3 regions of the Bacillus cereus group sp. Bce041 genome follow, and region 2 is predicted to be linked to each of the others. Evidence: a T-box and tRNA genes for the amino acid it is inferred to sense, from the RefSeq annotation. Region 2 holds a T-box; the other regions hold tRNA genes.

Region 1 (2,160 bases), 920 kb from region 2:
CTCTCGGGCGCGCTTTTATTAACGGGAAGTGGCTCAGCTTGGTAGAGCACCTGGTTTGGGACCAGGGGGTCGCAGGTTCAAATCCTGTCTTCCCGATATCCCTAAAAAACATGGGGCCTTAGCTCAGCTGGGAGAGCGCCTGCCTTGCACGCAGGAGGTCAGCGGTTCGATCCCGCTAGGCTCCACTTATATTAATATCATTTATGGCGGTGTAGCTCAGCTGGCTAGAGCGTACGGTTCATACCCGTGAGGTCGGGGGTTCGATCCCCTCCGCCGCTACCATAAAGGACCTTTAGCTCAGCTGGTTAGAGCAGACGGCTCATAACCGTCCGGTCGTAGGTTCGAGTCCTACAAGGTCCACCATTAGACGTATATATCTCGGAGGTATACCCAAGTTCGGCTGAAGGGATCGGTCTTGAAAACCGACAGGCGGCGAGAGTCGCGCGGGGGTTCGAATCCCTCTACCTCCTCCATTTTTTCTAAAGTAAATATTTTATCATCGCGGGGTGGAGCAGCACGGTAGCTCGTCGGGCTCATAACCCGAAGGTCGCAGGTTCAAATCCTGTCCCCGCAACCAAATGGTCCCGTGGTGTAGTGGTTAACATGCCTGCCTGTCACGCAGGAGATCGCCGGTTCGACCCCGGTCGGGACCGCCATTTTTACATAAAGGCTCGGTAGCTCAGTCGGTAGAGCAGAGGACTGAAAATCCTCGTGTCGGCGGTTCGATTCCGTCCCGAGCCACCATTTTGAAGTCGCAAGCCGACTTAGCTCAATTGGTAGAGCAACTGACTTGTAATCAGTAGGTTGGGGGTTCAAGTCCTCTAGTCGGCACCACTTTCAAAATGAGCCATTAGCTCAGTTGGTAGAGCATCTGACTTTTAATCAGAGGGTCGAAGGTTCGAGTCCTTCATGGCTCACCATTTACAATTTAATGCGGGTGTAGTTTAGTGGTAAAACAAGAGCCTTCCAAGCTCTGGTCGAGAGTTCGATTCTCTTCACCCGCTTTTCAATTATGGGCCTATAGCTCAGCTGGTTAGAGCGCACGCCTGATAAGCGTGAGGTCGATGGTTCGAGTCCATTTAGGCCCACCATAATTGTTCCGCAGTAGCTCAGTGGTAGAGCTATCGGCTGTTAACCGATCGGTCGTAGGTTCGAGTCCTACCTGCGGAGCCATATTTATAGAGAAGTACCCAAGTGGCTCAAGGGGCTCCCCTGCTAAGGGAGTAGATCGCGAACGCGGTGCGAGGGTTCGAATCCCTTCTTCTCTGCCAGAACTGGCCCGTTGGTCAAGTGGTTAAGACACCGCCCTTTCACGGCGGTAACACGGGTTCGAATCCCGTACGGGTCATACTAAAAGAGATAGCATAATCTGCTATCTCTTTTTTGTTGTATAAAAATGGACTTTGGATAGTCTGCTTTTTTATGCAATAGAAGAAATATGAAGTATTCGCTGTTGCAGTTGGGTACATAGAGAGCCGTAAATACAATCATGTTAATTATTTGGACCTGTATGAATATGAAGGAATTAACTTCAACTTGAACTTTTACCCCAGCTGTATGGCTGTAGCCTCCTACACTTGGAGAAACCGATGAAAAATGCATCTGGGAGCTACTGTGGAAAATAAATAATATATAGAAGAAGTTGCTTTCTCTCAATAGCTGTGATCTACTGAAGACAGTTTTTTTATGTTGTCAGTATTGTCGAGTTTTGTCGGTAAGTCGATATATTGCAAAAATCGCTGATATAATTTGAGTTACGATCGATAAATTTTAATAATCGCTGATATAATTTGAGTTACGGTCGATATATTCTAAAAATCGCCGGTGTAATTTCACTTACCGACAAAAAACACAAGAAAATCCCTTTCACAATCTAAAGAAAACGCCTCCATTGAAATGGATTCCACACCTATTCCAATAACTTTACACTCTATGTGAAAAAGTTCACAAATAGGTCATAATTTGTGAAGTAATTCACAATAATACGTGCTACAATATGAATGTAAAGAAGTTAAACAACATTAAATTAGTATTTTAATTAATTACTTAAACAATTATAAAAAAATATATGTGAACAATAGAGAGGGGAAATTACCATGAAAAAAGGTATCAATCGTGTAGTATTAGTAGGAACAGGAGCTGTAGGTTGTAGTTACGCTT
Region 2 (2,160 bases):
ACTGTGCTGTCGCACGGAAAATAATTGGTTTTTTCGTTCTCCAATCATGTGGGTATGAATGTGTAATGAATGTTAGTTTCAGTAACGCGCCTACTTCTTCTAATTTTTCTGTAATTGGTTTATTAGCTTTATCATAGAATAAGCCTTCAAATCCAGGTGCCTCATTTGTTAATACACCTTTATCATCGACTGGGCAAAGTACTTCTAATCCATACTTTTTACCAACAACGAAGTCATCTTCCCCGTGTCCTGGTGCTGTATGAACACAACCTGTACCTGCATCTGTTGTTACGTGGTCTCCTAGCATAACTAATGAATCACGATCGTAGAATGGATGTTTTGCAACTGTGTACTCAAGTTCGCTACCTTTTACTGTTTTCACAACTTCAGCATTTTCCCACTCTAACGTTTTTGCAACTGTCTCAAACAGCTCAGAAGCAATGATATATTTCTCATCGTTTACTTTTACAATGCTATATTCAAGCTCTGGGTGAACAGAAATACCTAAGTTTGCAGGTAATGTCCAAGGTGTCGTTGTCCAAATGATGTACTTTTCATCACCTTCTAATACGTTCTTTCCATCTTTTACAGGGAATGCTACGTAAATAGATGCTGATTTTTTATCTTGATATTCAATTTCAGCTTCCGCTAAAGCAGATTCACTCGTTGGAGACCAGTAAACTGGTTTTTGACCTTTATAGATATAACCTTTTTTCGCCATGTCACCAAACACTTTGATTTGTTGTGCTTCATAAGCTGGCTCTAAAGTAATATATGGATTATCCCAATCTGCACGTACACCTAGACGCTTAAATTGTTCACGTTGACGTTCTACTTGTTCATATGCATACTCTGCACATAACTTACGGAACTCAGCAACTGTCATTTCTTTACGTTTTACACCTTTATTTGTTAAAGCTTGTTCAATTGGTAAACCGTGCGTATCCCATCCTGGAACATATGGCGCACTAAAACCAGTCATTGATTTATAACGAACAATAAAGTCTTTTAATACTTTATTTAATGCATGTCCCATATGAATGTCACCATTCGCATATGGAGGTCCATCATGCAATACAAATAAAGGACGTCCTTTTGTATGTTCTTGTACTTTTTCGTAAATATTCATTTCAGCCCATTTTTCTTGCATTGCAGGCTCACGTTTTGGTAAATTCCCACGCATTGGGAACTCTGTTTTTGGCATCAGTAATGTATTTTTGTACTCCATGCTCAATTCCTCCTTACATGTATAAAAGAAACACTTAAAAAACGGAATAAAAAAGAGACCTTCTCATCCCAAAAAGGGACGAGAAAGTCTCCCGCGGTACCACCCTAGTAGATCATATACATATGTATAGAATCCTCTTTATATTCTTAACGCGAATACACGCCTACGCTTACTCTATTTGTTCAGCGCGGAACTCCAGGGTGATATTCCCACTATCTCCTTATCCTGAGCTTACACCATCCTCAGTTCGCTATATAAGGTTTGAAAAGGTACTTATCCCTATCTTCGTTTTTCTTAATAAATATGTTGTTTAAAATTATATGTAATAATGAGAAAAACGTCAAGCTTACACTGTTTCTTCTTTTTTCAACAGTTCATCTACTTCGTCTTCTAATTCAATTAGTTTATCCCAATCATCGTTGTTTAACATCTCAAGCTGTGTTTCTAATAACATACGGAAACGAGTTCGGAATACTTTCGCTTGTTTCTTTAGCTCTTCAATATCAAAAGCAACTTTTCTTGATTTTACTAATGCTTCGTTAATAATACGATCAGCATTCTTTTCAGCTTCACGCACAATTAATTTCGCTTCTTTTTGCGCATTACGTTTTACTTCTTCCGCTGCTTCTTGTGCAACGACGATAGATTTGTTTAACGTATCTTCAATATTAGAGAAATGATCTAACTTCCCTTCTAACTGCGCAACTTTTTCTTCTAAAGCTTTTTTCTCACGAATGACCAATTCATAATCTTTGATAATTTGATCAAGAAACTCATTTACTTGATCTTCATCATAGCCACGGAATCCGCGACCAAATTCTTTGTTATGAATATCTAATGGTGTTAACGGCACAACGCCACCTCCAAGTAGTTATCTAAATTTCCTCTTTCAATTATATCTTTTCTTCGACAAAATAGGAGGATTTCCTTCT
Region 3 (2,160 bases), on a different contig from region 2:
TAGCGCCTTTGGCGTGGGGGTTCGACTCCCTTCACCCGCACTTTTAATAAAATAACTCATACATGTCTTGCGGAAGTAGTTCAGTGGTAGAATACAACCTTGCCAAGGTTGGGGTCGCGGGTTCGAATCCCGTCTTCCGCTCCAATTTTCAATATGACATGCCGGGGTGGCGGAACAGGCAGACGCACAGGACTTAAAATCCTGCGGTGGGTGACCACCGTGCGGGTTCGACCCCCGCCCTCGGCACCATATGCGCCCGTAGCTCAATTGGATAGAGCGTTTGACTACGGATCAAGAGGTTAGGGGTTCGACTCCTCTCGGGCGCGCTTTTATTAACGGGAAGTGGCTCAGCTTGGTAGAGCACCTGGTTTGGGACCAGGGGGTCGCAGGTTCAAATCCTGTCTTCCCGATATTCCCAAAAAACACGGGGCCTTAGCTCAGCTGGGAGAGCGCCTGCCTTGCACGCAGGAGGTCAGCGGTTCGATCCCGCTAGGCTCCACTTTATTTAATATATGTCTCGGAGGTATACCCAAGTTCGGCTGAAGGGATCGGTCTTGAAAACCGACAGGCGGTGAGAATCGCGCGGGGGTTCGAATCCCTCTACCTCCTCCATTTTTTCTTTAATGGTTTAGACATATAATAATAAAATATTTATTTTTTCCTTCATGGAGGTATACCCAAGTTCGGCTGAAGGGATCGGTCTTGAAAACCGACAGGCGGCGAGAGTCGCGCGGGGGTTCGAATCCCTCTACCTCCTCCATTTTTTAAAACTTTATATTGTCGCGGGGTGGAGCAGCACGGTAGCTCGTCGGGCTCATAACCCGAAGGTCGCAGGTTCAAATCCTGTCCCCGCAACCAAATGGTCCCGTGGTGTAGTGGTTAACATGCCTGCCTGTCACGCAGGAGATCGCCGGTTCGACCCCGGTCGGGACCGCCATTTATGTTGGCTCGGTAGCTCAGTCGGTAGAGCAGAGGACTGAAAATCCTCGTGTCGGCGGTTCGATTCCGTCCCGAGCCACCATTTTTTTATGCCGGCTTAGCTCAATTGGTAGAGCAACTGACTTGTAATCAGTAGGTTGGGGGTTCAAGTCCTCTAGCCGGCATCATTTAGGGGCATAGTTTAAAGGTAGAACTGAGGTCTCCAAAACCTCCAGTGTGGGTTCGATTCCTACTGCCCCTGTAAAGTATATGGGCCTATAGCTCAGCTGGTTAGAGCGCACGCCTGATAAGCGTGAGGTCGATGGTTCGAGTCCATTTAGGCCCACCATATATTATTCCGCAGTAGCTCAGTGGTAGAGCTATCGGCTGTTAACCGATCGGTCGTAGGTTCGAGTCCTACCTGCGGAGCCATGGCCCGTTGGTCAAGTGGTTAAGACACCGCCCTTTCACGGCGGTAACACGGGTTCGAATCCCGTACGGGTCATACAAAAAGAGTCAGCATTATGCTGGCTCTTTTTTATTTTGTTAATCCTTTTTATTACGTTACTTTCCAGAAATAAATAAAGGAATTTTGGAAAAGCTATGGTATGTATAAAAAGGAGGAAATCATAATGACACGAGTGAGAGACTTAATGAGTACCCATATTGTACATTGTACACCGCTAGACAATGTATATGAGGCAGCTGTAAAAATGAAGGAAGAATCGGTTGGATTAATTCCTGTTGTTGAAAATGAGCAAGTTGTTGGGCTTGTTACTGATCGTGATTTAGTCGTTCGAGGGATTGCTGAAAAACATCCTGGATCTAATAAGATTACAAATGTAATGACAACAAATATTATCTCAGTTTCTCCAAATGATTCTATTGAAAAAGCTACAGAGCTAATGGCACAGCATCAAATTAGACGATTACCAGTAGTTGATAGTGGTCAACTTATTGGCATGTTAGCACTAGGAGATTTAGCTATAAGGGAATCAGCAGATGATCAAGCTGGATTTGCCTTGAGCGAAATCTCAGAGCGTACAGAGTAAATTGAAACTTTCATTAACCGAGAGTTTAATGGTCACTCATAAAGAGCTAAATTATATATAAATTTCAGATACATTATTCTAGTATATATGGATTAAACTAATATGTTAGCGTGATGTATCTGAGACATTATATAATAAGTATGTGGTTAATAATTTCGACATTTTTTTAAAATTTGTTATTCTTAATTTT

What was found. The T-box of region 2 lies ahead of ileS2 (isoleucine--tRNA ligase). A T-box ahead of a tRNA ligase gene usually reads a tRNA of that ligase, here a tRNA-Ile.
Region 1: it encodes a tRNA-Ile, which carries the amino acid that the T-box ahead of ileS2 (isoleucine--tRNA ligase) is inferred to sense. The anticodon was not compared.
Region 3: it encodes a tRNA-Ile, which carries the amino acid that the T-box ahead of ileS2 (isoleucine--tRNA ligase) is inferred to sense. The anticodon was not compared.

Annotation. Positions count from the first base shown of each region.
Region 1 is NZ_JBQXON010000001.1:1,112,345-1,114,504, reverse strand. It holds tRNA gene ACUN13_RS05920 (tRNA-Arg) at 1-12, shown strand, start outside; tRNA gene ACUN13_RS05915 (tRNA-Pro) at 23-96, shown strand; tRNA gene ACUN13_RS05910 (tRNA-Ala) at 113-185, shown strand; tRNA gene ACUN13_RS05905 (tRNA-Met) at 206-282, shown strand; tRNA gene ACUN13_RS05900 (tRNA-Ile) at 287-363, shown strand; tRNA gene ACUN13_RS05895 (tRNA-Ser) at 381-473, shown strand; tRNA gene ACUN13_RS05890 (tRNA-Met) at 501-577, shown strand; tRNA gene ACUN13_RS05885 (tRNA-Asp) at 581-656, shown strand; tRNA gene ACUN13_RS05880 (tRNA-Phe) at 669-744, shown strand; tRNA gene ACUN13_RS05875 (tRNA-Thr) at 759-834, shown strand; tRNA gene ACUN13_RS05870 (tRNA-Lys) at 845-920, shown strand; tRNA gene ACUN13_RS05865 (tRNA-Gly) at 934-1,004, shown strand; tRNA gene ACUN13_RS05860 (tRNA-Ile) at 1,015-1,091, shown strand; tRNA gene ACUN13_RS05855 (tRNA-Asn) at 1,099-1,173, shown strand; tRNA gene ACUN13_RS05850 (tRNA-Ser) at 1,181-1,271, shown strand; tRNA gene ACUN13_RS05845 (tRNA-Glu) at 1,277-1,348, shown strand; gene ACUN13_RS05840 (L-lactate dehydrogenase) at 2,097-2,160, shown strand, end outside.
Region 2 is NZ_JBQXON010000001.1:196,504-198,663, forward strand. It holds gene ileS2 (isoleucine--tRNA ligase) at 1-1,228, opposite strand, end outside; T-box leader at 1,300-1,523, opposite strand; gene divIVA (septum site-determining protein DivIVA) at 1,575-2,081, opposite strand.
Region 3 is NZ_JBQXON010000002.1:1,074,275-1,076,434, reverse strand. It holds tRNA gene ACUN13_RS11655 (tRNA-Leu) at 1-40, shown strand, start outside; tRNA gene ACUN13_RS11650 (tRNA-Gly) at 70-144, shown strand; tRNA gene ACUN13_RS11645 (tRNA-Leu) at 161-249, shown strand; tRNA gene ACUN13_RS11640 (tRNA-Arg) at 253-326, shown strand; tRNA gene ACUN13_RS11635 (tRNA-Pro) at 337-410, shown strand; tRNA gene ACUN13_RS11630 (tRNA-Ala) at 427-499, shown strand; tRNA gene ACUN13_RS11625 (tRNA-Ser) at 520-612, shown strand; tRNA gene ACUN13_RS11620 (tRNA-Ser) at 668-760, shown strand; tRNA gene ACUN13_RS11615 (tRNA-Met) at 782-858, shown strand; tRNA gene ACUN13_RS11610 (tRNA-Asp) at 862-937, shown strand; tRNA gene ACUN13_RS11605 (tRNA-Phe) at 946-1,021, shown strand; tRNA gene ACUN13_RS11600 (tRNA-Thr) at 1,031-1,103, shown strand; tRNA gene ACUN13_RS11595 (tRNA-Trp) at 1,110-1,180, shown strand; tRNA gene ACUN13_RS11590 (tRNA-Ile) at 1,191-1,267, shown strand; tRNA gene ACUN13_RS11585 (tRNA-Asn) at 1,276-1,350, shown strand; tRNA gene ACUN13_RS11580 (tRNA-Glu) at 1,352-1,423, shown strand; gene ACUN13_RS11575 (CBS domain-containing protein) at 1,551-1,970, shown strand.